DNA from 3 places in the Arthrobacter sp. CAN_A6 genome. Region 3 is predicted to be linked to each of the others. Evidence: riboswitches for the same ligand, from Rfam matches in the RefSeq annotation. Region 3 holds a riboswitch; each other region holds the start of a gene.
What was found. Region 3 has a riboswitch for S-adenosylmethionine ahead of sfnG (dimethylsulfone monooxygenase SfnG). Riboswitches for the same ligand answer to the same signal wherever they lie in the genome.
Positions count from the first base shown of each region.

Region 1 (9,409 bases), on a different contig from region 3:
GCACTCGGTGGGCGTGACGGGGTGGCAGGAGGCAATCCTCGGCGACTATGCCGGTTATCCCGATGCCAGCCCGGCGTACCGCGAGCTCAGCGCGAACGGCCGGCTCACCGGCCGCGCGACCGGGGCGCTCTGGGTACCGCGGACGACGACGGCGGCAGGAGTGGGCGCCCTGGTCGAGGAGTTCCGGAAGCGGCGCCGGGTCAACGCCGACGCGGGCTTCCGGACCTCCAGCGCCAAGATCATGGTGGACGGCGTACCCGAGAACCGCACGGCGGCGATGCTGGAGCCGTACTGTGATCGGCAGTCGGCCGCTCATCCGGCTCCGCAGTCGCTCCCGAATCAGAACCAGGACCAGCATCCGAACCCGGATTTCGGTTCCGCTGCCGGCCCGGCGTCCTGCGCGTGCAGCAGGAACGCCGGTCCCTCCTCCGACCGCGGCTTCCTCTACCTCTCCCCGGAGGTCCTCACGATGCTCGCGGCGGAGCTTGCCGCCGCCGAGTTCGACCTCCACCTCCACGTCATCGGTGACCGCGCCGTACGCACCGCGCTCGACGCCGTGGGGCAATCGCGCGGCGCCACGGAATTGACACCCCCTGCCGGGACGCACTCCGCCTGGGAGCCGCGGCACCAGATGGCCCACCTGCAGGTGGTGCATCCCGACGACATCCCCCGTTTCGGCGCCCTCGACGTCACTGCGAACCTGCAGGCCCTCTGGGCCTGCAACGACGACCAGATGCTGGGCCTCACCGTGCCCCTGATCGGTGGCGAGCGGGCCGGCTGGCAGTACCCGTTCGCTGCGCTGGAGCGCGCGGGGGCCCCGCTCGCCATGGGGTCGGACTGGCCCATCTCGAGCCCCGACCCATGGCAGGCCATCTCCGTTGCGGTCAACCGCGCGCACCCGGCCCACCCCGACGCCGGACCGCTCGTCGCGGACCAGGCACTCACCCTGCAGGAAGCCCTCCGCGCCTACACCTCGGGGTCCGCCCGTGTGAACCGGCTCGACGACGGCGGGACGATCACGCCCGGCGCCCTGGCCGACGTCGTCGTTCTCAGCACTGACCCCTTCGAACTGGATCCGACCGACCTGCACATGGTGCGGGCCGCGCTGACAATGGTGGGCGGCGTCGTGGTGCATGATGCCGGTCGCCCATGATTCCCGCGCATCGGATGGGCAGCAGCGGTGATTGTGCAGCCTAATCGGCCGCTTGGATAGAAAAAATCGGGAGCATGCGGCGGGTGTATATTGTCGTCCACCCTACGCGGAAGGCTTCTCCATGACGATCTCCAGGCGGCAAATTCTCGGTGGAGCAGGTCTCCTTGCAACGGCTGCGGCCCTCGGCGGGTGCGCCGGATTCTCGGGTGGCAGCAACGAGGAGTCGAGCGGTGACAACGAGCTGACCTTCACCACGTGGGGAAGCCCCGCCGAGGAGGAAGGCTTCAAGCGCGGAATCGCCGCCTTCGAGGAAGCGAATGCCGGGGTCACCGTCAAACTGAACCTGGTGCCCTACGAGCAGATCTTCCAGAACATCGACGCCCAGCTCCAGGCGGGCACCGCCGGACCTGTTCCGGGTGGACTACGGAACCATCGGCGCCTACAGCAGCCAGGATCAGCTGCTCGACCTCAGCAGCTACTTCGACACCGCCGAGGCCGAAGCCTTCCTCCCCGCCATGTGGCAGGCCATCCAGTTCAACGGCATGCCCTACGGAGTGCCGCACCAGACGGATACCTCAGCGATCGTGTATCGCCGGGACCTGTTCGAGCAGGCCGGTATTTCCAGCGTTCCGGACAGCCTCGACTCCGCCTGGACCTGGGAGGAGTTCGAGGGCGTTGCCCAGCAGCTCAGGGCCTCCCTTCCGCCGGATCTGTACCCCGCTGTCTACAACTGGCAGCTCGGCGGATCCACCCGCTGGCTGAGCTGGCTCTTCCAGGCAGGGGGACGGCTCTTCAATGACGACCTCTCAGGGCCCGCCATCGAGTCCGAGGCCGGAACGAGGGCCCTCACCTTCACGCAGAACCTGTTCCGCGAGAACCTGGTGCCGCCCAACAGCTCGGTGAAGTCCTCCACCTACGCCGATAACGCTTTCGCGGCCGGCACGACGGCTTTGGCGTTCGTCGGTAATTTCGTGCTTCCCAGTCTGGACGAAACCATCACCGACTTCGAATGGGGCGCAACCTACCTGCCCCGCGACGAACGTGGGGCATGCGACCTCGGCGGGAACGCGCTCGTCGCCACCAAGAACGCGAGGAACCCGGAACTCGCAGCCGAGTTCCTCAAGTTCATGGTGCAGCCGGACCAGATGTCCGACTTCTGCGCACGCGCCATGGAACTGCCCACCCTGCAGTCGCTGGTAGGCACCGAACTCGACTACCAGACACGCCCCGATATCGCCGGTATCTTCGTGGACCAGGCCACCACACTCCAGCCCGAGGACGTCCAGCAACTGACAAACCCGGCGATGGCGGAGATCAACCCCAAACTGCGTGACCAGCTCGAAGCCGCCTTCACCCAGAACCAGTCGGTGGACGAGACGCTTGCGAACATAGCAACAGCGGTGGCCGAGGCCACCGGCTGATGTCCGCGGGCACCTCCGAGCGCGAGGGATCCGCCGCACCCCCGACACCGGCAGCGACCTATGACCCAGGGGCCGGACGGACCGGGAAACGGTTCCGCTCCACCAGCGCGGCCTACGGCTTCCTCACCCCCAACCTTGTTCTCCTCGGACTGTTCCTCTTCATCCCGCTGGGCTGGGCCTTCCTCATCAGCTTCCAGGAGTCCAGCGGCTTCGGGGCGAGCGGATGGGTGGGCCTTGACAACTACCGGCGGCTGATCGCCGACCCCACGTTCTGGCAGTCCACGGCCAATACGGGAGTGTTCACCCTCATCACCGTGCCGCTGAGCCTTGCCCTCGGGCTCGGCCTGGCGGTGCTCATGAACTCGGTACTTCCAGGGCGCAGGCTTTCCGTACTTTGATCTACCTCCCCATGGTGATCTCGGGGGTGGCGACCGCCCTGATCGGCGTACTCCTGTTCGATGAGGCGACGGGCATCATCAACAAACTGCTCGGTGCGGGCGGTGCAGGCACTGTTCCCTGGCAATCGAACGGCACCGCTGCCTTCGCCTCGATCATCCTGGTGACGCTGTGGATCCGGGTCGGCTTCAACATGGTGATCTACCTCGCGGGGTTGCAGGGTATCTCGCCGGAGCTCTACGAGGCCGCCCGCCTCGAGGGAGCGAACTCGTGGCAGCAGTTCCGCCACATCACCGTTCCCCTCGTCGGCCCGTCGACGTTCTTCCTGCTCATCATGGACGTCATCTACTCGTTCCAGGTCTTCGACACCATCTTCGTCATGACCGGCGGTGGTCCCGGGCGATCGACGTCGGTCCTTGTGACCTACGCCTATGAGAACGGTTTCGTCACACGGGACCAGAGCTACGCAGCAGCGATCGGCATCGTGATTTTCCTGCTGACCCTGATCTTCACGGCCGTGCAGTGGTACGGCAACCGCTCGCGGGACACGGCAGGATAGGAACTCCCATGGCACAGTCCCTCAACGCGCACGGCACCCAGGCTCGCAACGACGACGCCGCCGGCCCCGTCGTCCAGCGCGTCCGACACGTCTCACCCGCGGCACGTGCCGCGAACGCGGCACGACTGGGAACCGCCGTCGTCGTCGGACTGGTGATGATGTTCCCGCTGTACTGGATGATCACGCTCGCGTTCTCACCGAACGTCGATGTCTTCAGCCGGGAACTGAACCTGTGGCCCTCGTCCTGGACCCTCGACAACTTCCGGCGCATCTTCACGAGCTTCCCCACCGCTCTCTGGTTCGGTAACTCCGTGGCCATCACGTCGATCGTTACCCTCCTCACCGTCACGGTGAACCTGCTGGCCGGGTATGCCTTCGCGAAGCTCACCTTCCGCGGCAAGGGCGTCATCTTCCTGCTGGTCCTGAGTACCATGATGATTCCCGTCCAGGTGCTGATGGTGGCGCAGTTCCGGCTGGTCACGGAACTGGGGATCTATGGGACGTTCTGGGCCGTGATCCTGCCGTCGGCGGCGTCGGCCTTCGGAATCTTCCTGGCCCGCCAGTTCATCATCGCGATACCGGATGAACTCATGGAAGCTGCAAAGATGGACGGCGCCGGCAACGTCCGGATCTTTCTCCAGATCGTCCTTCCGCTCTGCAAACCCCTGATCGCGGTGCTGGTGCTGCTGACGGTGATGTACCAGTGGAACGATTTCGCCTGGCCGCTGATCGCGCTGAAGGACAGCGAGCTTTTCACCCTGCCGATCGGGCTGATCTTCCTGCGGGGCCAGTACGGGGCGGACTACGGGGCCATCATGGCCCTTGCCCTGATTTCGATCCTGCCCATCGTGCTGATGTTCCTGATGTTCCAGAAGTACTTCGTTCAGGGCCTCGCCCGCAGTGGTATCCGCTGAAGTCCTCAGGAGGGCAGCGGCGCAGCCTTCACGGAACCGCAGTGCCCACCGAATAGGATGGGAGACCCATGGAACATTTTCGGCTTTTCCGCGCAGCCGCGGGAATCCTGCTGGCCCTGCCGCTGCTGACCGCGTGCGGCGATGCACCGGTCCTGGAAGTCTTCGAACAGGCACAGGCGGATCAGGACATCGTCACCATCCAACGGGATCTCGAGGGGATCGACCTCTCCTCCACCCGCTTCCTTGCCGACCGCGACGGCATCGAATATTTCGTGGCGGCACCCACGGATTCCGACGGGCGTACTGCGTGCCTCCTGGTGGAGGAGGGCATCGGGGTGGCACTCGAGTGCGGCCCGATCACTTCGGGTGAGCCCGGCGTGATCATCCGTGACAGCAGGGCCACGGTGGTGCTGCTCCCCGACGAGTACAACCGCGATTCCCTCGACGCCGAGGGCTACCGGCTGCTGCACCCGAACCTGGCGATCCGGGAACTCCCCGAAGTCTGAGTGCGCCTACGCCTGGATCTGCGGTTCGGCGACTATCACCCGGTGGTTCCCCTCGCACTGGAAGACGCCAAGGGTCCCTTCGGGAACGGGCCCCTCGGCGGGCCACTGGCTTTCATCCAACTCCTGCAGCGGCTTTCCGCAGGACGGGCAGGATGCTTCCATGGTTTACCTCCTCGTTGAACGCACGTCTTCCCTCAATTAGACCTTGCTCACCGATGGAGGAACAGGAATATCTCACGTCGCACAGCAGCAGTAAAGAGCCGGTTCACCGATCCCTGCTGTTGAGCCCGGGGACGACCCTTCCTAGGCTTGGCCACATGGAATCCGCCACCGCACCGCGCAAAGCAGAATCCGGGGAGCTCACCCTCTCCAGCCTGGCTGAACTCGCGGATCTCGTGCCGTCCGTCGACTACCTCTACCTGCGGTACTCCAAGGGCTTCGAAGCCGACAGGGATTCCAGCAGTCTCGACGCCGAGAGTGGGCTGACGCTGCCGGGATTGTCCGTCAACCCCCTCACACCGGAGTCGTGGTGGACCCGGCCGCTCAAGGACTGGCTTGCACGCCAGATCTGCCAGTACGAGCACCTTGCGGAGGACGAGGACCGCTATGCATGGGTACTCACCGGGGCGTGCGTGGGCCGGGGCCCGGACTGCGAGCCGCTGCTCGTCGACGTCCGCCCGCTCGGCCGGCTCGATCCGGAGGTGCTGCAGGAAGCCAAGCGGGTCTACGAGGAACACTTCGATGCCGGCGAACGGCCGTCGCAGGACTGAACCGGATGCGGCGAGCACCGGCTAGGAACCGAACCGCCAGGCCCGAGCCGGGATCGAGCGTTCAGCGGCGAGCCCGGCGGGTGAGCGCGCGGAACACCAGCTCTCCCGCCACAACTCCTTCGGCCGCGACAACGACAACGCCCGCGAGGGGAGGCCGGCGTCGTCTGCTCCCGTCGGACCGTCGGCCTCCCCTGCTCGTGCTCGGGTCCTCTCCGTGTGTCAGGAGCGGGAGGTGCTCGATCGAATGGGCGACCCGAGCCAGCAGGGTGCTCGTGCGGTGAAGAACCGGTGGAACGGCTTTCGGCCTCTGCAGTATTGCGGTGTCGACCGCGTCGCGGATGCGGTCGATGAGGGACAGCGGAACCGCCGCGACGGCGTTGCCTGGCGGCCGCCGCGCCACGTCCTCCCCCAGCACCTCGACCAGCCGGTCGAGCACGCGTTCCCGCTCCGGGTCCCCCTCCTCGAGGGTTTCGAGCCGCGTCACCAGTTCATTGACCTCCTGGTGCTCCTGCTCCACCTTAAGGGTGAGTTGTTCGCCGTCGGGCAGGACCCGCCGCACCACGGCCCAGAGCACCGCCTCCTCGGCGAAGGCGTGGGGGAACACCAGCCGGTAGATGCGCCGCAGCACATCGCCCTGCTCGGCTCCGCTCGATCCCTCCAGTTCCTTCAGCAAGGCGTTGAGCTTGACGTGGTCGTTCTTCTGCCGGACCAGGACGCTCGTGGGGCCACCCAGTTCGGCGACGGTCTGCTTGGCGACTGACTGGTACATGGGCGTCCTTTCGGAGAGTGTTTCCGGTATCAGTACCCGGGAGGCCCCGATTCGAAACATTTCCCGCTATACCAGCGACGGCTCCGGCAGCCGGTGGAATTCGGAGGCGTGGAACACGAGCGGCGCAGAGTCCTTGTCCTCGAACTGCAGGCCGTGCACCCGGAGGAGCACCACCTGGTGGTCCCCGGCGGGATATTCGGCCTCGACCGAGCAGTCCAGCCACAGCACGGCGTCGGAGAGCAGAACGGCGCCGGCGGGTGTGTCTTCGATGTCGAGTGCTGCGAACCGGTCGGCTGACTTCGACGCGATCTGCAGGCAGGCATCCTTCTGCCCGGAGGCCAGGACCGAAACACCGATACGGGGTTGCTTTCGCAGCTCCGGCCAGGTGCGCGAGGTGTTCTGGATGGCGAACATCACCAGTGGCGGATCGAGCGACACCCCCACGGTGAACGAGGAAGCAACAATGCCCTCGGGAACTCCATCCACCCGGGCACAGAGCGCGGCGATCCCTGAGGGAAACCGCCCGAAAGCCTGCCGGAGAACCGCCGGCTCCAAATTGACATCCAACGCCATGCCCACATCCTTCGAAAAAGGCGTCGTCCCGCACACCGAGAAACAGAAGGCAGCGGGGGAAACGCCGTACTTGCCGCTCGGGCGAAAACTGCCCAGCGGCCGAATCATCACCTGGAGCACCCCGCTACGACGAGAGGGTTGCTGTCCAGCCGGCCAGGGCCTGTGGCTGGAACTCTTGATTGCGCCTCCCACGCTAGGGGCACCCGGAGCCCGCCGTCAACGCCGGGCACGACACAGAACGTAAGAAAGCTGCTGCCTGCCCTTTATGACCGTCTGTGACCTGACCCGACTGGACAGCGGAAAAATCCCGCATACAGTGGGGTCAGCTTCAAGAGATGCGGCCGTCAAGCTCCGACTTGGCCGCGCACCAACCCCATGCTTTCCGGGTGGTTCGGATGACGAAGCGGGCTGCGCCCACCGCATCTGTTGCGGCGTCCGGTGCGGTCAAGAGCAACCGGAAGGATGACGCATGATGCGTTCCCACAGCTGTCCACTTCTCACCGCCTGACGCCACCCCGCCTGCGGCACCGGCCCGGCCGGCCGCCGTCGCCACCATCTCCCATTGCGCAGTCCCTGCCGCGATGACCCATGCCCGCTTCCTCGTACAGCGCACAGAAGGAACCCCATGTCCCTGCCTTTTCATGCCCGCTTCCGGGTTCGTCGCACCCTGACCCGCGGCGCAACCCTCGCCGTCGTCGCCGGTCTGCTCGCGTCCTGCGCTTCCCCTGCCGGGACGCAGACCGTGCCCGCTGACGCCACGCCCGTGGACGGCGGGGTCCTCAATGTCTCGATCTCCGCCGAGCCCGGCTGCCTCGACGGCCACGGCATCTCGGCCACGCAGCAGCAGTTCCTGGGCCGGCTGATCTACGACAACGTGGTCACGCTCGACGACGACGGCGAGATCGCCCCCTATCTCGCCGAGTCCTGGGACATCTCCGAGGACGGCAGGACGTACACGTTCCACCTCAAAAAGGACGTGACGTTCAGCGACGGGTCGCCGTGGAACGCGACCGTGTTCCAGCAAAACCTCGAGCACATGCGGGATCCTGCCACGAAGTCGCCGCTGGCCGCTGCCTACATCGCGCCCTACGTCGATGGAACGGTGATCGACGACTACACCTTCGAAGCGCACCTCGAGTACGCCTACACCCCCTTCCTCTACACGCTCGCGCAGTCCTGGCTGGGCATGAACTCGGGCAAGGCCATCACCGAGTCACCGGAAACCCTGTGCCAGAACCCGGTGGGATCCGGGCCCTACGTCCTCGAGGCCTACCAGCCGGGACAGAGCATCAGCTACGCCAAGCGGGAGGGATACGGCTGGGCTCCCGACTGGCTCGGCGGGACCGGCGAGGCCCATCTGGACGGCGTCGAGGTCACCGTGGTCGCAGAGCCCGTGATCCGCTACCAGTCCCTCGTGTCAGGCCAGTACGGGCTGACGGAGAACCTCGCGCCGCAGAACGCGGCCGCGGTGCAGGCGGACCCGGCGTTCACCTACGAGAACCTGCCGCGCACCGGCAGTCCGTACGTGCTCGGCTTCAACCTGAACCGGGAGCCCTTCAGCGACCCGGCCGTCCGGGAAGCCTTCGCCGCCGCCGTGGACACCGGGGCGGTCACGGAAAGCCTCGGCTTCGGCACCTACACCCCTATCGACTCGTACCTTTCGAAGGAGAGCAAGTACTACGACCCCTCGGTGGAAGGCACACTGACCCACGATCCCGAGCGCGCAGACCAACTGCTCGACGACGCCGGCTGGGACTCCCGCGATGCCGAGGGCTTCCGCACGAAGGACGGCGAGCGGCTGACCGTCGAAGTTCCCACAGTGGAAGCCTCGGCTCCCAGTCCCCTCCTCGTCCAGCTGCAGGGTGAGGTCCGGAAGGTAGGGATCGAGCTGGAGATCATCCAGCTTCCCCAGGCACAGCTCACGGAACTGAGGTACGCCGGAGACTACGACGCCCTGGCGGGGGTGTGGCACACCAACACCACGGACGTCCTGTTCATCCGGTACCACTCCTCGGAGATCACCGGCGAGCGCATCGGCCAGAATTCCTCCTACGTGAACGACCCGGAACTGGATGAGATCCTGCTGCGGGCTCGCGGCGCGGCCGATGGCCCTGACGCAGCGGAGGCCTACTCGCAGGCACAGCACCGGCTCACCGATCTGGTGCCGGGGCTGCCCCTCTACGAGAATCCGAGCCAGTTCGCCTACTCGAACTCGGTGCAGGGCGTAGCGACGGACACGTCCCACCCCGTTCCCGTCCTCACCTACGCCTGGCTTGCGCAGTGACGGGAACCCTGGCCCCGGAGAGCATCGGAAAGGTCCGCCGGCCCGGTGCGGTGGCCCGCCGCAT
Region 1 is NZ_JADOUV010000003.1:309,265-318,673, reverse strand. It holds gene IWX75_RS07725 (amidohydrolase) at 1-1,153, shown strand, start outside; gene IWX75_RS07720 (ABC transporter substrate-binding protein) at 1,570-2,574, shown strand; gene IWX75_RS07715 (carbohydrate ABC transporter permease) at 2,574-2,972, shown strand; gene IWX75_RS07710 (carbohydrate ABC transporter permease) at 2,969-3,529, shown strand; gene IWX75_RS07705 (carbohydrate ABC transporter permease) at 3,538-4,443, shown strand; gene IWX75_RS07700 (hypothetical protein) at 4,512-4,949, shown strand; gene IWX75_RS07695 (hypothetical protein) at 4,956-5,111, opposite strand; gene IWX75_RS07690 (DUF6098 family protein) at 5,267-5,719, shown strand; gene IWX75_RS07685 (hemerythrin domain-containing protein) at 5,781-6,488, opposite strand; gene IWX75_RS07680 (flavin reductase family protein) at 6,555-7,061, opposite strand; SAM riboswitch class IV at 7,123-7,242, opposite strand; SAM riboswitch class IV at 7,388-7,518, shown strand; gene IWX75_RS07675 (ABC transporter substrate-binding protein) at 7,687-9,345, shown strand; gene IWX75_RS07670 (ABC transporter permease) at 9,342-9,409, shown strand, end outside.
Region 1: linked by a shared signal. The riboswitch ahead of IWX75_RS07675 (ABC transporter substrate-binding protein) and the one ahead of sfnG (dimethylsulfone monooxygenase SfnG) in region 3 are both predicted to bind S-adenosylmethionine.

Region 2 (9,409 bases), on a different contig from region 3:
CGAACACTACGTGGCAGACCTCGTGGAGAATGGCGGTCTCGACAAGGTGGGGCTTTACCTGAACTTCGACATGATCGGCTCGACGAACTTCGGTCGGTTCGTGTACGACGGCGACAACTCCGCCTTCCCGGTAGGGCCGAACGCCGCCGAAGGCCCCGAGGGCTCGGGCCAGATCGAACAGGACTTCCACGACTACTTCGCGTCGGCCGGTCTCGCCTCGGGCGAAACGGCGTTCAGCGGACGCAGCGACTACGGACCCTTCATTGCCGAAGGAGTCCCTGCCGGCGGCCTCTTCACCGGAGCCGAGGGCATCAAGACGGACGAGCAGGCGGCACTCTTCGGCGGAACAGCCGGCAAGCCCTACGATGCCTGCTACCACATCGCCTGCGACGACGACACGAACCTGAGCATCGAGGCTCTGGACCAGATGAGCGACGCCGTTGCCCACCTCACCCTCACCTACGCCATGAACACGGTGGGTGTGAACGGCGCAGGGACGGCGAAGGGCAACTTCAAGCAGAAGGAGAGCTTCGAGGGCAACCCCCTGGGTGGCGGCACGGAGAGCGGCGGCGGACTCCACCCGGAGCACGACCACGACTCCGAACTGGCGGACCGTTAGCCGACAGCTTGCACCGCCGGTAGCCGGTAGCCGTTAGCCGTTAGCCGACAGCTTGCACCGCCGGTAGCCGGTAGCCGGTAGCCGGTAGCCGGTAGCCGGTGGATCATGACATCGACGCGTGGGGCGGAACCTTCCGGTTCCGCCCCACGCGTCCGTCTTTGCGGCCGCGCTGCAGCGCGGTGTGGTTACGCGATGCCCGTGGCTCTCCGCGGCCAGGGCAGGGTCGTCAGGACGATGGCGATCAGCGTCAGCACGGTTCCCGCGACGGTGGCGACGGCGATGATCGTTCCAGGGGCTGGAAACACGAGGTCCAGTACCAGGGATCCCACCAACTGCCCGCCGGTCATGCTGAGACCGGTCAGCAGGACGCCCAGGCTGCGCACCAGCAGCGCGCCGAGCGCGATGAACACGCACCCCAGGGGGCCGCCGAGGTAGTACCACCACTCGGTGGGCAGCGGATTCCCAGGACCGGTGACGAGCAGCTTGACCAGCCAGGCCGCGAGGAGCACCGTGCTCCCTGCCACGAAATTCAGGAGTGTGGCGGTGAGCGGTGTTCCATAGTGGACGGCGGCGGTCCCGTTCATGGCCTGCTGGAAGCTCAGAAGGATCCCTGCTGCGACCGGCAGCAGGACGGGCAGGAGCGATGACGCAGGGTCCCCGACAACCCCGAACCTCGGGGACAGCGCCCACATCACCGAGACCACGGTGAGGACCACGCCGATAACGCGCATGGGGGTTGCGGAGCGTCTACCAGCCGGTCCGATGCCGGCCCGGTCCACCAGGAGGCCACTGAGGGACTGGCCCATGACGGCGACCACCGTGAACAGGGCCACTCCGAGCACCGCTATGGTCAGGGACTGGGAGAACACGAAGAGCGCGCCGATGGCGCCGGCTCCGAGGTAGTACGGCGGAAAGCGCCCCTCGCGGACTGCAGGAATCACCTGGCGTGCCCCGGCCCGGGCGGTGGGGAGCGTCAGCGAGATGACGATCATCAGCACGAGTCCCGTACCGAAACTGACCAGGGCAGCAGCGAGGCTGTCATCGAGCCGCGTACCGAGTGCTCCGTTGATCCGTCCCTGCAACGGAATGGCGATGCCGACGGCAATTGCGAGCGGAAGCCCGATGACCGGGGACAGCGAGGGGGGTATAGCCACCGGTCAAGCGTAGGCGTAGCCGCGCAACCGCCCGAGGGCCGACGGCACAGCTTCCGCGATAACTACGTCAGAATGGAATCATGACCGGCGAAGACACCGCGCAGAGCGCAGGCGACAGCAACGAGATTCCCATCCGCGACGACATGATCCGGCTGGGCCAGCTGCTGAAACTCGCCTCCCTGGCCGAGGACGGCGTCGAGGCGAAAGCGCTGGTCGACAACGGTCTGGTCCAGGTCAACGGGGAGATCGAGGAACGCCGTGGGAGGCAGCTCCACCCGGGCGACACGGTGAGCGTCAACGGCCAGAGCATACGGATCACGAGGAGCTAGCGCCGTCCCAGCACCGTCAGTGTCAGGAACTCGCGCACGTGCGCGAGTTCCTGCTCGCTGATGCTGTGCAGCATGTTGGAATACAGGACCTTGGTGAGTTTGGTGTTGGACGTCAGCCAGGCGTGCGTGAAGTCGATCATCCCGGCGGAGATCACCTCGTCCGCCTGGTCCCGACCCCAGAAGAACGGCACTCTGGCCGCTGCGACGTGGTCGTCGTCCTGGAAGAAGGAGGAACCGTCCGCGGGTACGGCAAAACCCGACAGCCCGACGACGCAGGCGAAGTCCTCCGGCGTGTGCCGCAACAGGCTCGTGGCAACGGCCATGCCCTGGGAGAACCCGAGGAGGCTGACGCTGGTGTGGGCGCTCCGAACAGTCCCGAGCCAGGCCGCGAGCCGGCCCACCGAAGCGGCAACCTTGTCCACCGAGTAATCGGCCTCGCGCGAGAGCGGGAACCAGGAGTAGCCCGGTCCGCCGGGCAGGGGCGCCCGCACCGATACGACGGTGAACTCATCGGGAAGGTAGGCAACCAGCCCCATCAGGTCTTCCTCGTTGGCCAGGTACCCGTGGAGCAGCACCAGCAGCGGCGTTCCCTGCCGCTCGGCTTCCGGCCGTGACCACAGCACGGTCGGATTCCAGGCGGCGGCGTCGGGCGGGAAGGGGCTTTCGTCAGCGTCGGTCATGAAAATATTCTGGCACGCGCCGCCCGGCGGGCGGCACATGGCTCGGGAGGCGACCCGTGTGCCGGTGTTCGCGCAACCACCGCTCGGCCTGAAAGAATGAAAACGTGACAGCCAACCAGCCCGCACCGCAGGTCGAGGAAGTCCCCTACCCCCAGCCTCACCCCTGGAGCCGCTACGTGGCCCTGGGCGATTCGTTCACCGAGGGAATCGGTGATCCCAATCCTGAAAGCGTCGGCGGCAACCGGGGCTGGGCCGACCGCGTTGCCGAGGAGCTCAGCCGTAACCACCCGAGCTTCGCCTACGCGAACCTCGCCGTCCGCGGCCGGCTCCTGCAGCAGATCGCGGACCAGCAGGTGGGCCCGGCCCTCGCCCTGAAACCGGATCTCATCACTATTTCGGCAGGCGGCAATGATCTTCTCCGTCCGGGCGGGGATCCGGACCGGATCGCCGAACGCCTCGATGCGCTGGTGCAGATCCTCGGCACCAACGGAGCCACGGTGGTGATGCTGACCGGCCCCGACGTCCGGGACACGGTACTCGGGAGCATCCGGGCCAAGACCGCGATCTACAACGAGAATCTTCGGACCATCGCCGCGCGCCACGACGCCGTCGTAGCCGACATGTGGGCGCTGCGGCTGCTGCTGAATCCGCAGATGTGGGCCGCCGACCGCCTCCACTTCTCGCCGCTGGGCCACCACACCATCGCCGCGATGGTCCTGGACACCCTCGCTGTCGAGCACACCCTGGAGCCCCTGCGCCCCAAGGAACTCCCGGCGAAAAGCTGGCGCATGGCGCGCTCCGAGGATTTCGTGTGGGCACGTGAATTCTTCGTCCCCTGGGTTCTCCGGCGGCTCCGGCACCAGTCCTCGGGCGACGGCGTGACCGCCAAGCGCCCGGAGCCCGGCACCATCTTCGGCCCCGGAATGCCGCCCGGATCAGCCGACTAGGAACGGCGGACCGGGAACGGCGGACCCACCGGAGGATGAAAAACGCCGCCGGTCCCTTCCGGGAAGGGACCGGCGGCGCTGGCGGACGGAAGCTGATCGCCCGACCGCGTCAGCCGTTCAGCGACACCTCACCGTTCGCGACGGCGTCGGCGCATTTCCCGAGATCGGGGCCGGGCTTGAAGTCGACGAACTGGGGCTGCAGTTTCTGGAACAGGAATTCGTAGATCTCGTCGCGGCTGCTGCCCTTGAGGGTCTGCGCCGCCTCACGCACCGCTGACTGAAGCGCGCGGTCCGCGTCGAGCAGGATCTTCTGACGTGCTTCTTCGTTCCAACCGATAGTACTGAGTTCCATGAACAGCTCCTTCGACGGCGTTGGACTGCGGTAGAGCCTGCCTGGCATGCATAAACACAGCTGCGCTACATACTAAGCAGGCTTAGCTCCAACCCTAGGCCCGATGTCCGCCAAACCCAACCTTTGCATTCCGGTCCGGTACCCAGGATTCGGTCCTAATCGCTGAAGAACGCCTCCGTCAGCTCCCGGTCGAGTTGATGGATCTGTGTCAGGAATGCATCGTGCCCGATCGGGGACCGGATCGTGTGCACCGGTACGTGTCCCGGAAGTGACTCCGCCAGGACTGCCGACTGCCCGGGGAAATACAGGCGGTCGGTGTCCACCGCTGCGATGAAGAACCGTGCAGTGGCTCCGCTCAGCGCCTGTGCAAGGCTTCCACGGTCCCGCGCGGCATCGTGGCTCATGAGCGCCTCGGTGAGTATCACGTAGCTGTTGGCGTCGAAGCGGTGGACCAGTTTCTCCGCCTGGTGGTCGAGGTAGCTTTCCACCTGGTAGCGTCCGCGCTCCGCGGGGAGCACGCCGCCGAACGGCTGCTCCACGTCCTGGGCGGCCCTCCCGAAACGGTCACCGAGCTCCGCCTCGGACCGGTAGGTAATGTGGGCGATCCGTCGCGCGAGGCCCAGTCCGGCAACAGGAGGGTCCGTCCCGTAGTAGTCGCCTCCCGCGTACGCCGGATCGAGGCGGATCGCCTGGAGCTGCGCCTGGGCGAACGCGATCTGCTCGGCCGAGCTTGCGGCGGTGCAGGCGATGACCGCACACCGTTCCACCCGCTCCGGGTACATCAGTGCCCATTCCAGGGCGCGCGCCCCGCCCATCGATCCTCCCAGGACCGAATGCCAGCGCCGGATCCCCAGGCGGTCCATCAGCAGCGCCTCGGTGCGGACCGAATCCCGGATGGTGACGAACGGGAACCTCGACCCCCACGGCGATCCCTGGGGGTCGAGGCTCGCCGGTCCGGTCGAGCCGTAGCAACCGCCGATCATGTTGATGGACACGACGAAGTACCTGTCCGTGTCCACCGTGCGGCCGGGGCCGACCAGTGAATCCCACCACCCGTCCTCCTCGGACGCCCCTCGGGCGACATGGGAACTGCCGGTCAGTGCATGATGCACCAGCACCGCATTCGTCGCATCCCCGTTGAGGGTGCCCCAGGTCTCGAAGGCCAGCTGCACGTCGGGGAGTTCACCACCGGCGTCAAGCACCACCGGGCCCAGCAACGCAGTTCGAAGCAAGCCGTCGCTCCCCGAAACTGTTCGGGGCAGGCGGGACGACGGCGCAGGAAAATAGGTGGTCACCGGTTTGCCTACGCCCCCTTCGCCGCTCGGAAGCTTGCATCCAGGTCGGCGAGGATGTCCTGGAGGTTCTCGAGTCCCACCGACAGCCGCACGAGCCCGGGACGCACCCCGGCCGTCAGTTGCGCTTCCGCGCCCAGCTGGCTGTGGGTGGTCGACGCCGGGTGGATCACGAGCGAACGGACATCACCCACGTTCGCCACATGGGAGTGGAGCTCGAGACCGTCGACGAACCGTTTGCCGGCCTCGATCCCCCCTTCGATGTCGAACGACACGATGGCACCGGTGCCGCGCGGTCCGTAGGTGCGGCCACGTTCGTACCAGGGGCTCGAGGGCAGCCCCGCATAGGCGACTGATTCGACGTCGTCGTGCTGTTCAAGCCATTCAGCCACGGCCCGGGCGTTCTCGACGTGCCGCTCCATCCGCAGGCTGAGGGTCTCGATGCCCTGGGCGATCAGGAAGGCATTGAAAGGTGACACCGAGGAACCGAGGTCCCGCAACAGCTGGACTCGTGCCTTGAGGATGTAGGCGAGGTTTGCGCCGAGAGCGCTGCCGACTCCGAGGTCCCTGGCGTAGACCAGTCCGTGGTAGCTCTCGTCAGGAGTGTTGAAGCCGGGAAACTTCTCCGGATCCTTGGCGAAGTCGAACTTTCCGGAATCGACGATCACTCCCGCGATGGCGTTACCGTGGCCGCCGAGGTACTTGGTGGCGGAATGGACCACGATGTCGGCGCCCCACTCGATGGGCCGGATGAGGTAGGGCGTGGACAGCGTGTTGTCGACGATCAGTGGGATGCCGTGCTCGTGCGCCACGGCGCTGATGCCTTCGATGTCGAGGACGTCCTGGCGGGGATTCGAGACCACCTCACCGAAGAACAGTTTGGTGTTGGGGCGAACCGCCGCACGCCACTGCTCGAGGTTGTCCGGGTCCTCCACGAAGGTGCAGTCGATGCCGAACTTCTTCAGCGTGTGCCGGAAGAGGTTGAACGTGCCGCCGTAAAGGCTGGGACTCGCGACGATGTGGTCCCCCACCTCCGCGACGTTCAGCACCGCGAACGTCTCGGCTGCCTGTCCCGATGCCAGCAGCAGGGCGCCGGCACCGCCCTCGAGGCTCGCGATGCGGACCTCGACGGCTTCCTGCGTCGGATTGCCGATCCGCGTATAGATCGGGGCAAGCTCGGTCAGCGCGAAACGGTCGGCAGCGCTCTGCGCGCTGGGAAAGACGAATGAGGACGTCTGGTAGATCGGCAGCGCACGCGCCCCCGTGGCGGAGTCGGGTGTCTGCCCGGCGTGGATCTGCCGTGTTTCGAATGACCAATCGTTGGACATGGTGTCCCCTCTCGATGGGGGCCCATTCGCCGTCGCCGGGGAAGACCGGCCAGGGCTTGTCGGCCCGCGCTTGCGCAGCACCCGTGCGGGCTCCGCCTGGTCTTCACCCGGGGCACCCCACCGCGGTTGGAGGGTTGCCGGCCAGCGAGCCGGGGCTTTCCGCTGGCACTCATGACCTGCAGTCAATGAAAGCCCAAACCGGCGGTGCAGGCAACTCCGGAAGGCCCGAGATGACGCCCCGTGAAGTAAGGGCGGCCTAAGTCGAGACGCCCATCACAAAGTGCCAAAATGTAGCCATGCGCCTGGATCACGTCTCTTACGCCTGCGAACCCGATGGACTGGCTGCCACCGCCGAGCGGATTGCAACCGCCCTCGGCATGGAACCCGTGAAGGGCGGTGTGCACCCCCGCTTCGGCACACGGAACATGATTTTTCCCCTGGTCAACGGGCAGTACCTGGAAGTTGTCGAGGTGCTCTCGCACCCAGCGTCCGACAAGGCACCCTTCGGGCAGGCCGTGCGCGCGCGCTCCGAGGCCGGTGGAGGCTGGATGGGCTGGTGCGTCGCAGTCGAGAACCTCGAACCCTTCGAGGAGCGCCTCGGCCGCAGTGCGGTTCCGGGCAACCGGAAATTCCCGGATGGCCAGGAACTCTCGTGGCAGCAGATCGGCATCAAGGGTCTGATCGCCGATCCGCAGGTCCCCTACCTCCTGCGATGGGATGACGGGCTCGAAGCCCTGCATCCGTCACAGGCCCGCCCCGCCACGGTGAAACTCGACTGCCTCACGATCGCCGGTTCCTCGGAGCGCGTCACCGAATGGCTCGGCACGCAGGTCGAGGAAACGCTCGACGGCGTCGACGTCCACTGGGTGGCGCCCAACGGAACCCCAGGAATCATGTCGGTGACGTTCGAGACCGCGAACGGCCGCGTGGAGATCTAACGCTACCGACGCTCAAAATTTCGGGCAGGGAGCAGGAGCCGGACTGGAACCAGTGCGGCTCCTGCTCTCTTCGGCCGAAATGCCGACCTAGGCGTGTGTATAGGTGAGGCAGTCAGCGTCCTCGGCACCGGGGCCGACCTTGACGGCGGACGCCGTGCACATGAGGTCGTGGTTGTAGTTGCACTCCGCCCGCTGGCAAGCTCCCACCTGTGCGAGCATCTTCGGCAGGCCACCACTGACCGAGGTGTCGATGAACGTGGCGCACGACGCGTGGTCGGTGCTCCCGGAGACGGTGATGGCGATCGCCGTACAGCCGTCATGGTTGAACGAACAATTCCCGACGCTGCATTCTGAGACGTTCGTGATGACTGTCATTGTTCCTCCTTGGCGGCCTGTGGATGAGCCGCGACTCCTTCAAATTAGCACCGAACTTCGCGGTAATTTAGTCACATTTTCGTGGCCCAAAGGAGTCGGGAGAACCCTGCCGCTCTCAGCCGCCGATGCCGATCGCCGGACCGATCAGCGCAAACCCCACGAAGCCGGTGATGTCGATTGCTGCGTGGGCAATGACGAGTGGCATCACCCTGCGCCGTTTCGCGTAGACGTAGCCGAACAACAGCCCCATCAGGACGTTACCGATGAACGGTCCGAAACCCTGGTACAGGTGATAGCTTCCCCGGATCAGTGCGCTGGTGACGATGATGACCGGCACCGACCACCGGAGCTCGCCGAACCGCTCGAACAGGTACCCCACCACGATGACCTCCTCGAGCACTGCATGGCGGAGGGCCGAAAGGATCAGGACGGGCACGGTCCACCAGTACGCGTCGAGGGCAGCCGGGACGATCGCTGTCGTCAGCCCCAGCGCACGGCCGCCGGCATAGACGCCCAGCGTGCCGACCCCGATGACGGCGGCCAGCCCCAGGCCCAGCCCGAAATCGGTGCCGGGTTTCGCGAAGGTGAAACCGAGACGGCGGAACGCCGAGACGCCGGGCCCGCTCAGCAGGAACAACACGAGCGCCACCGGCACGAGCGCGAAGAAGATACTGAGCAGCTGATACGTGAGGTCGAAATACTGGCGGTCGTTGAGGACGGGGTTGAGGGTGGTGGTCTGACCGGACAGCGGGCCCCGGGTCAGTTTCTCCAGCAGGTTCACCGCCGCGTACACCCCGGACTGGCCGAGCGACAGGCCGAGCACGACGAGGATCTCGGCCTTGATACGCCGCGCCGGCTGCGGAGATCCGCTCTCCTCCACAGTGCCGGGGGCGTTGCTGGGGGTGTCTCGGGGGGCGGGGAGCGGCGCAGGCATGCGGCTATCCTTCCAGTGGTTCCTGCGGATTCCCAACGGCCCCCCGGCGCACCGCCTGCCGGTCGACCCGGCGTCCGGCCTTCCAGACCGCTCCGGAGAGCGGCATGCCCGGCCGGTAGGCCAGATGCGTGGCCGACGGCGCGTCGAGGAGCTGGACGTCCGCGCGGTGTCCGACGGCGACCGAACCGACCGCGCGGGCGCCGTCGAGGTCCTGTCCGGACTCCCGGCGGAGGGCCAGCGCTCCCCCGTAGGTGGCTGCCCGCACCGCCTCGTGAACACTGAGCCCCATCTGGAGGACGGCGGTGGTGATGCAGAACGCCATGGAACTGGTGAAGGACGAGCCCGGATTGCAGTTGCTGGCGAGCGCCACCGGCACCCCGGCGTCGAGCAGTGCCCGTGCCGGGGCGAGCGGCTGGCGGGTCGAGAGGTCGCATGCCGGCAGGCAGGTGGCGACGGTTCCC
Region 2 is NZ_JADOUV010000004.1:134,600-144,008, reverse strand. It holds gene IWX75_RS09000 (M28 family peptidase) at 1-619, shown strand, start outside; gene IWX75_RS08995 (DMT family transporter) at 805-1,773, opposite strand; gene IWX75_RS08990 (RNA-binding S4 domain-containing protein) at 1,854-2,102, shown strand; gene IWX75_RS08985 (alpha/beta hydrolase) at 2,099-2,782, opposite strand; gene IWX75_RS08980 (SGNH/GDSL hydrolase family protein) at 2,887-3,729, shown strand; gene IWX75_RS08975 (hypothetical protein) at 3,839-4,081, opposite strand; gene metX (homoserine O-acetyltransferase MetX) at 4,237-5,376, opposite strand; gene IWX75_RS08965 (bifunctional o-acetylhomoserine/o-acetylserine sulfhydrylase) at 5,385-6,701, opposite strand; SAM riboswitch class IV at 6,763-6,878, opposite strand; gene IWX75_RS08960 (VOC family protein) at 6,998-7,639, shown strand; gene IWX75_RS08955 (DUF1540 domain-containing protein) at 7,727-8,014, opposite strand; gene IWX75_RS08950 (CPBP family intramembrane glutamic endopeptidase) at 8,130-8,948, opposite strand; gene IWX75_RS08945 (amidohydrolase family protein) at 8,953-9,409, opposite strand, start outside.
Region 2: linked by a shared signal. The riboswitch ahead of IWX75_RS08965 (bifunctional o-acetylhomoserine/o-acetylserine sulfhydrylase) and the one ahead of sfnG (dimethylsulfone monooxygenase SfnG) in region 3 are both predicted to bind S-adenosylmethionine.

Region 3 (9,409 bases):
TGTCCAACGAAACGGTCCATGAACCCATTCTCCCGGCAGCGCCGGACCACTTTCGACGCCCGCTCGCCCGCTCGGCTAAACTCGGGGAGTAAGAGCCCCAGAGTCCGCGGCGGGTACGCGAAGGATTCTTGGGGCGTTCTCATGCACGGCTCCAGGCGGGTCCCGGAACGGGGACGCGGGATCCGTGACTAATGGGGGAGGATCCCATGCCAGCAATCGTGATTGTCGGAGCCCAGTGGGGCGACGAGGGTAAGGGCAAGGCAACCGACCTGCTCGGCGGGCGTGTCGACTACGTCGTGAAGCCCAACGGCGGCAACAACGCCGGCCACACGGTGGTGGTGGGAGGCGAGAAGTACGAACTGAAGCTCCTTCCTGCAGGCATCCTCAGCCCGAATGCCGTTCCGATCATCGGCAACGGCTGCGTCATCAACCTCGAGGCTCTCTTCGAGGAGATCGACGGCCTTCAGGCGCGTGGAGCTGACACCTCGAAGCTGCGGGTCTCGGCCAACGCCCACCTCGTGGCCCCCTACCACCAGGTCCTCGACAAGGTCACCGAGCGCTTCCTCGGAAAGCGCGCCATCGGCACCACGGGCCGCGGCATCGGCCCCGCCTACATGGACAAGGTGGCGCGGCTGGGTCTGCGTGTCCAGGACGTCTTCGACGAATCGATCCTTCGCCAGAAGGTCGAGGGGTCGCTGAAGCAGAAGAACGAATTGCTGGTCAAGGTCTACAACCGCCGCGACGTCGAGGTGGAGGAGGTAGTGGAGTACTTCCTGTCCTTCGCCGATCGCCTGCGCCCGCTCGTCATCGACTCCACGTTCGTCCTCAACCAGGCGCTCGACGCCGGCAAGGTGGTCCTCATGGAGGGCGGCCAGGCCACGTTCCTCGACGTGGACCACGGCACCTACCCGTTCGTGACGTCGTCGAACCCCACCGCAGGCGGCGCGTCGGTCGGCTCGGGCATCGGCCCCACCCGGATCAACCGTGCGGTGGGCATTATCAAGGCCTACACAACGCGCGTCGGGGCGGGCCCGTTCCCCACCGAGCTGTTCGATGACATGGGAATGTACCTGCAGAAGAAGGGCGGCGAGTTCGGCGTGAACACCGGCCGGCCGCGGCGCTGCGGCTGGTACGACGCCGTGCTGGCGCGCCACGCCTCACGGGTCAACGGCTTCACCGACTACTTCGTGACCAAACTCGACGTCCTCACCGGCATCGAGCGGATCCCGGTGTGCGTCGCCTACGACGTCGACGGCGTCCGGCACGACGAGATGCCGATGACGCAGACCGAGTTCCACCACGCGAAGCCCATCTTCGAGTACTTCGACGGCTGGACGGAGGACATCACGACCGCCCGCACCATCGAGGACCTTCCGGAGAACGCGCAGGCCTATGTACGTGCCCTGGAGAAGATTTCCGGCACAAGGTTCTCGGCGATCGGCGTCGGCCCCGACCGTGACCAGACGATCGTGGTCAACGACCTCATCGCTGGCTGAACCGTGAACTGAACTGAGCTGAACTGTGGGCCGGGTGAGGTAGCTTCGCTACCAGCCCCAGGTGCCGGGGGCTCCCTTGAACGGGCCCACGATCCCCTCGGTGATCCAGCCCCCGTAGAAATCGCCGTCCTGCGCCTGCACGATCTCACCGTCGACCTCGCAGCTGTCCATCCTGCCGGGGTAGATGGCAGCCCGCGTGGACAGGTCCTCGTAGCCGCGCACCGGCCGGGGGTAGGTCCAGGCCCCGCGCGGGACACGGGATCCGCCTGCTCCGACGTCGAAATAGGCAGCTTCTCCCTTGAATTCGCAGAAGGTCGTGCCTGCCGACGGAACCAGCACGCCGGGCGCGAAGTCGGCGAGCGGGAGGTAGTAGACCGGAGGGTGGCTCGTCTCGAGCACCCGCACGGCGTTGGTCGTGTCGGCGATGAGAGTCCCGCCGAAACGCACCCCGACCCTCCCGGACACCTGCTCGACCCGTGGTGGCCGGGGGTAATCCCACACGCTTTCCTGACCGGGCCCTGGAATGATCCGCGATTTCTTCATGAACCAACCGTAACAACGCGGCCCTGGGAAAGGGGTGGCAACTCTGTAGGCTTGGGGGAAACGTCATCGACGGGATTAGGGCGGCACGGATGTTAGTCAGCGTAGGGCAGTTTCGACCGGGCGGGGACACCGCAAGCAATCTCGAGGTGATGCGCGGGCTCGCCGCTGAAGCGAGCGCAGCGGGATCGGACCTCATCGTGTTTCCCGAGGAGTCGATGTTCTCGATCGGGAAGGTCGAAGGGCCGCTGCAGGTCGCGGTCGACGCCAACTGGACCGGATTCGTGCAGCAGTTGTCCTTCCTCGCAGCGGAGCACGATATCGCCGTCGTGGCCGGCGGGTACGAGTCCAGCGGCGAGGAGCGTCCGTTCAATACGCTCGTCCTCATCGACAGGACGGGCCGGATCGCGGACACCTACCGGAAACTGCACCTGTACGACGCCTTCAGCTATCAGGAGTCCAGCCGGATCAAACCGGGCGACGGCGGCATCAAAGTGGTGCCGGTGGGCGACATGTCGGTTGGCCTCATGACCTGCTACGACATCCGGTTCCCTGAACAGGCACGGGCGCTCGCCGATGCCGGCGCCGACCTCATCTGTGTTCCCGCAGCCTGGTTCAAGGGCGAGCACAAGGTGGAACACTGGGAAACCCTGCTCCGGGCGCGGGCCATCGAGAACACGGTGTGGGTGGCCGCAGCCGGTACCTCGAGCAAGCACACGATCGGCCACTCGGCCATCCTCGATCCGATGGGTGTTGCACACGTGTACCTCGAGGATGAGGAACGCGGGGTGGTCACCACCGAGGTGACCCGCCGCAGGATCGACGATGTCCGCGAGTTCCTGCCAGTCCTGAACAACCGCCGTTTCGCCCGCAACAGTGAAATCGTCGAGCCGCACTGACTCGCCGTCCTCGGCTGAACGGGTTCATCGCCCGCTGCAGTAGGCTTGGACGGAAGTGCCGCACCGGGACCGACCCCCAACCGGTCCCGGTGCGGCCTTTTTCATGGCCCGTGTTCGGCCGCCCGTCAGGTGGTGATCTGCCGCTTCGAGGAAATCACTCCCGTGTTGAACCCGGCGAGGTTCAGCCCGCCGTGGAACCTCGCGTGCTCGATCTTGATGCAGCGGTCCATCACCACGGTCATGCCCGCGTCCTCGGCGTCCCGCGCCACGCCCTCATGCCAGGAACCGAGCTGAAGCCAGAGGGTTCTGGCACCCACGTCCCGCGCCTCCGCAAGCACCGAGGGCAGGTCGTCGTGCTTGCGGAAGACATCGACGACGTCGGGCACCTCCGGGAGGTCGGCGAGCGACGCGTAGGCGGGCTGGCCGAGGATCTCCTTCGCCACCGGATTCACGAAATACAGGCGGTAGGGCGAGGACGACTGCAGGTAGGTGGCCACGAAGTACGAGGCCCGCGAGGGTTTGTCCGAGGCGCCCACGATCGCGATCGACTTCGCCTGGCGCAGCAGGTTGAGGCGCTCGGGCGCTGATGGGCCTTCCCAGGTCCGGGCCGGCGTCGTCTGTTCTGTACCTGTGCTCATGCTCCAACTCCTACCGCACTGGTGCGGGACTGGTCCTGCTCGTTGCCGTCGGCCGGCACCTGCGGTAGCTCGGCGTCGTCGGCCGGGTCCTCGGTGGACACGACTGCCAGGTCAAGGGCCTGGTCGAGGTCCCACAGGATGTCCTCGAGGTCCTCGAGGCCCACGGAGATACGGACGAGGTCCTCGGGGATGCCGGCTGCCACCAGTTGATCCGCGGAAAGCTGCTGATGGGTGGTGGATCCGGGGTGGATCACGAGTGTCCGGGAATCACCGACGTTCGCCAGGTGCGAGGCCAGCTGCAGCGACTCGATAAATTTCTGTCCCGCTGCGCGTCCGCCTTTGACGCCGAAGCTGAAAACGGAACCGGGGCCATTCGGGAAGTACTTCTGGGCGCGGGCGGAATGCTGATGCGTCGGAAGTCCCGCATAGTTCACGTACTCGATCCGGGGGTCGGCCTGCAGCCATTCGGCGACGGCCTGGGCATTCTTCAGATGTTCGTCCAGGCGCTGGGCGAGGGTCTCAACGCCCTGCAGCAGCTGGAAGGCCGACATCGGCGACAGCGACGGTCCGATGTCGCGCAGCTGCTCCGTGCGGAGCTTCGTGAGGAACCCGTATTCGCCGAAGTTGGCCCACCACTGGATGTTGCCGTAGGAGGGCACGGGTTCGGTCATCATGGGGAACTTGCCGTTGCCCCAGTCGAAGCGGCCGCTCTCCACGATGACGCCGCCGAGGGTGGTTCCGTGGCCGCCGATGAACTTGGTGGCGGAGTGGATCACGATGTCGGCACCGTGTTCGATCGGCCGGATGAGGTACGGCGTGCTGAGCGTGGAATCGACGATGAAGGGCACTCCGGCGTCGGATGCGACTTTTGCGAGCCCCTCGAGGTCGGCGATCTCGCCGGAAGGGTTGGCGATGACTTCGGCGTAGACGGCCTTGGTGTTGTCCTGGATGGCGGCTGCGTAGTCCGCGGGGTCCGTGCCGGGGACGAAGGTGGTCTCGATTCCGAAGCGGCGCAGCGTGACGTCGAGCTGCGTCACCGTTCCCCCATACAGCTGGGACGCCGCGACGATGTGGTCGCCGGCCTGGCAGAGGGCGGCGAAGGTGATGAACTCGGCGCTCATGCCCGATGCCGTGGCCACCGCTCCGATGCCGCCCTCGAGGGAGGCGATGCGCTCCTCGAACGCGGCGACGGTGGGGTTGCCGATGCGGGAGTAGATATTGCCGTACTTCTGCAGCGCGAAGAGGTTCGCGGCGTCGTTGGTGTCCTTGAACACGAACGACGTCGTCTGGTAGATGGGCACTGCGCGTGCGCCGTGGGTTGCATCGGGTGTACCGCCGGCGTGGAGTGCCCGGGTACGGAAACCGAAAGTCTTCTCTGCCATCAAACGCCTGCCTTGCTGGTAAGGGGTGTGTCCAGGTGGAAGTCGACGCCGGCCTTCGCCGCGGCGTCTGCCTCGAGTTCGCGGACGATCGGCATCACGTCCCTGCCGAAGGCCTCGACTTCCTCCTGGAAGTGGAGGTAGCACGTGAGGAGGAGGTTCACTCCGATTTTCTTGTACTCGACGATCCGCTCGGCGATCTGCTCGGGGGTGCCGATGAGCTGGGTCTTGAAACCGTCGTTGTACTGGATGAGGTCCTCGAACGAGGAATCCGCCCACATGCCCTTTCCGTCGACGGTGGAGGCGCCGGCTTCCTGGACGGCGTCGCGGAATCCCTCGACGGCCGGACGGTGCGCCTTCGCGACGATCTCGCGGAGTGTCTCTCGGGCCTCCTTCTCGGTGTCGCGGGCAATGACGAAGCCGTTGAGTCCGAACTTCGGGAAGCGTCCCACCTGCCCGGCTGACGCCTGGACCCCCGCGATGTTCTCCTGGAAGCCCTCGAGGTCCTTGCCGTTCGAGAAGTACCAGTCGGCCACGCGCCCGGCGGTGGCCTGGGCCGCCGTCGAGTTCCCGCCGAAGAAGATTTCGGGGTGGGCACGCCCGGGAACGTCCACGGGCGGCGGGTTCAGCGTGAAGTCGGTGATGTTGTAGTACTTGCCCTCCTGCGAGAAGTTCGTCTCGGTCCAGAGGCCGCGCAGGATCCGGATGAACTCCTCGGTGCGCACGTACCGCTCATCGTGCTCCAGCCAGGGCAGGCCGAAACCGGTGAACTCGTTCTTCAGCCAGCCGGACACGATGTTGACGGCGGCCCGCCCGTTGGAGATGTGGTCGGCGGTGATGATGAACTTCGCCAGCACACCGGGTTGCCACATGCCGGGGTGAACGGCGGCGATCACCTTCAGTTTTTCGGTGGCCGCGAGCAGGGCGAGGGAGAACGACGTCGCCTCGTGCTGCTTGTCCGCACCGTACGACGCCGCGTAGCGGGTCTGGGACAGTGCGTATTCGAAGCCGGCGTCCTCGGCGATCCGGGCCAGCTTCTTGTTGTAGTCGAAGTCCCAGCTGGTGCGCTGCTCGATGGTCGAGACCACGAGCCCGCCGCTGACGTTCGGGACCCAGTAGGCGAACTTGAGTGGTTGGGAAAGATCGGGAGTGCTCATGAATCCTCCATCGGCCCTGGCGGTAGCACCCTATTGCCGAGTGCTCGGAGCACGGGCCAGGGTTGCTGCGGCGTCAGTGAGCCAGATCTCTCGGCCGCTCGGGATGGTCACCTTCGAGTCTGACAGGGGGCAGGGGGCGGCACAAAGAATGTGTCGTCCGAGAACGTCACATTGGGACGGACAGCTCCGTGGCGTCCCGTACCCTTGACCGATGGAATCCTGGCGGTCGGCGGAGCGCACCGGCGAATCAGCCCTCTGGCGGACCGTGTTCTGGGCGGCTGCCGTGGTGGCCGCCACCCTCCTTCTCAGCATCGTCCTGGTGCTTCGTGACCCGGGCCCTTCCGTCAGCGGATGGTTCTATGTCCAGCAGGCAGGGATGCTCATTCCCTGCTCGGCTCTCGTCCTGCTGGCCCTCGGAAAGTGGCGCCGGGCCCGCAGAGTGGTCCGGGAGCGGCGGAGCGCCCACTAGCGCACCGTCACCGCCCGGCCAGCACCGCCGCAATGCCCGGGATGCAGTCCTCGTTCTGCAGCGACGTGGTATCGCCGAGCGTGCCGCCCTCGTACAGCTGCGTCAACAGGCGGCGCATGATCTTCCCGGACCGCGTCTTCGGAACGTCGTCGACCACCACGACGGCGGCAGGCCGTGCGACCGGCCCGATCACCTTCGTGACGTGGGCCCGCAGCGCGGAACGGATGTCCTGCGAGCGGTCCGCACCGGGGGCCAGCACCACGAAGGCCACAATCGCATGCCCTGTCAGCGGGTCAGCCACCGGGCACACTCCGGCCTCCGTCACGAAGGGGTGTGCCACGAGCGCCGATTCGATCTCGATCGTCGACAGCCGGTGCCCCGACACGTTGATGACGTCGTCCACCCGGCCCAGGATCCAGGTGTCGCCGTCGTCGTCGTACTTGGCCCCGTCACCAGCGAGGAACCAGCCCTGCGCCGCGAACTTCCGCCAGTAGGAGTCGAGGTAGCGCTGCGGATCGCCCCAGACGGTCCGGGCCATGGCGGGGCCGTGCCTGTCCACCACGATCAGCCCCTGAACGCCCGGCGGCACGGGATCTCCGGCGTCGTCGACGATGCGGGTGCTGACCCCGGGTAGCGCGCGGGAGGCGCAGCCCGGCTTGAAGCACTCGTCCGATTGACTGGGGGAGAGCACCGTGGCGCCTGTCTCGGACTGCCACCAGGTGTCCACGACGGGTACGGTTCCCCGGCCGAGGTTGGCCCGGAACCAGCGCCAGGCCTCGGGGTTGACGGCCTCGCCGACGGTTCCGAGGACGCGGATGCTCGAGAGGTCGTATCCGGCGGGAACGCCGTCGGGGAACCAGCCCATGAGCGAGCGCACCAGCGTGGGGGCGGTGTAGTAGCTGGTGACGCCGTAGCGCTCGATGACCTCGAAGTGGCGGCCGGGGTGCGGGGTGTTGGGCGTTCCCTCGAAGATCACCTGCGTGGCGCCGTTGGAGAGCGGGCCGTAGATCTCATAGGTGTGGGCGGTGACCCAGGCGAGGTCGGCCGTGCACCAGTGGACATCCGTGGAGCGCAGCGCCGGGTCGGGGTTGCTGAACAGGTGCTCGAAGCTCCACGAGGCCTGCGTGAGATAACCGCCTGAGGTGTGCACCAGGCCCTTCGGTTTCCCCGTGGTGCCCGAGGTGTACATGATGAACAGCGGAGTTTCGGCGTCGAACGCCTCCGCTTCGTGGAACGGCGACGCAGTGTCGACGGCATCGTGCCACCAGACGTCTCGCCCCGGTGTCCAGTCGATCTCGGAGCCGGTGCGACGGATCACGAGGACATGCTCGATGGAATCCACACCGGCGACGGCGGCGTCGGCGTTGCCCTTGACGGGTACCGCCTTCCCCCGGCGGTACTGTCCGTCCGTGGTGACGAGCAGTTTCGCCCCGGTGTCCTCGACCCGGAAGCGCAGTGCCTCGGCAGAGAAACCGCCGAAGACGAGCGAGTGGACGGCGCCGATCCGGGCGCACGCCAGCGTCACCACCACCGTTTCGACGAGGACGGGGAGGTAGATGACCACGCGGTCGCCCTTCCCGACGCCGAGGGCCGATAGCGCGTTCGCTGCGCGGGCCACATCCTCCTGCAGGTCGGAGTAGGTGACCGCGCGGCGGTCGCCCGGCTCGCCTTCGAAGAACAGTGCAGTCCTGCCGCCGTTGCCCGCCGCGACGTGCCGGTCCACACAGTTTTCAGCGACGTTGAGTTTTCCGCCCGCGAACCATTCGATCACCGGGACGGACAGGTCGCCGCCCGGGGCCGGGCGTGCCGGCTCGAAGGTGTGGGCCGTGTGCCATTCCTCGGCCCAGTCGAGTCGGCGGGCCTGCTCTTCCCAGAACGAGATGCGCCCGGTCTCGGTCCGGAGGGGGTCCTGCTCGCCGATCCTCACACCCATCGGCGGACAGCCCACCTTTCAGCCAGGCCCAGCAGGGCATCCGTGGTCTTGCCGATCACTGCGAGCAGGATGATCGCCAGGAGGATGCGGTCCACCCGGCCGTTGTTCTGCGAATCGATGAGCAGGAAGCCGAGGCCCATCGAGGACGCGATGAGTTCGGCTGCCACCAGGAACAGCCAGGACTGCGCCAGGGCGAGCCTCAGTCCGGAGAAGAGTGCCGGAACGACGGCGGGCAGCTGCACGGTGGTGAGGAGCCGGACGCCGCTCAGCCCGAAGGCCCGCGCTGCCTCCACCAGGTTGCGGTCCACGTGGCGCAGCCCGAGGTAGAGCGTGGTGAAGACGGGAAAGAAAGCTCCGATCATGATGAGCGTGACCTTCGAGTCCTCGTTGATGCCGATCCACAGGATGAGCAGCGGAACCCAGGCGAGGGAGGGCACAGCCCGGATTGCCCCCACCGTGGGAGTGAGCAGCAGATCGGCGATGCGGGACAGGCCGAGCAGTGCACCGAAGACGGTGCCGAGGGCTGCTCCGGCGAGGAACCCGATGAGCACGCGCTGTGTCGAGATGAGGATGTGGTTGATGAGCTCGCCGCGGTTGAACAGTTCGACCGCGGCAGCTCCCACGGCACGCGGTGACTGCAGTTCGGCTGGACTGAAATAGCCGGTCTCCGTGCTGATGTGCCACGCAACGAGGAGTGCCGCCGGAAAGATCAGGCCGATCAGGGCGGCAGCGACGCGATTGCGGGCCCGGCTACCGGTCGGTGGGGACGGAGCCTCCGGCACGACGCGGCTGACGGGGCCGACCGGTCCGACGGGGCCGACCGGGACGCCCGAAGCCCTGAGTCCACCCCTGGGGGCGGGCGTACCACCGGCGCCGGTCGTCCCTGTCATGAGGATGC
Region 3 is NZ_JADOUV010000006.1:100,932-110,340, forward strand. It holds gene IWX75_RS11455 (hypothetical protein) at 1-20, opposite strand, end outside; gene IWX75_RS11460 (adenylosuccinate synthase) at 207-1,496, shown strand; gene IWX75_RS11465 (DUF427 domain-containing protein) at 1,545-2,039, opposite strand; gene IWX75_RS11470 (carbon-nitrogen hydrolase family protein) at 2,129-2,935, shown strand; gene IWX75_RS11475 (CoA-binding protein) at 3,061-3,573, opposite strand; gene IWX75_RS11480 (O-acetylhomoserine aminocarboxypropyltransferase/cysteine synthase family protein) at 3,570-4,955, opposite strand; gene sfnG (dimethylsulfone monooxygenase SfnG) at 4,955-6,109, opposite strand; SAM riboswitch class I at 6,114-6,219, opposite strand; gene IWX75_RS11490 (hypothetical protein) at 6,321-6,578, shown strand; gene acs (acetate--CoA ligase) at 6,586-8,511, opposite strand; gene IWX75_RS11500 (ABC transporter permease) at 8,502-9,401, opposite strand; gene IWX75_RS11505 (aliphatic sulfonate ABC transporter substrate-binding protein) at 9,398-9,409, opposite strand, start outside.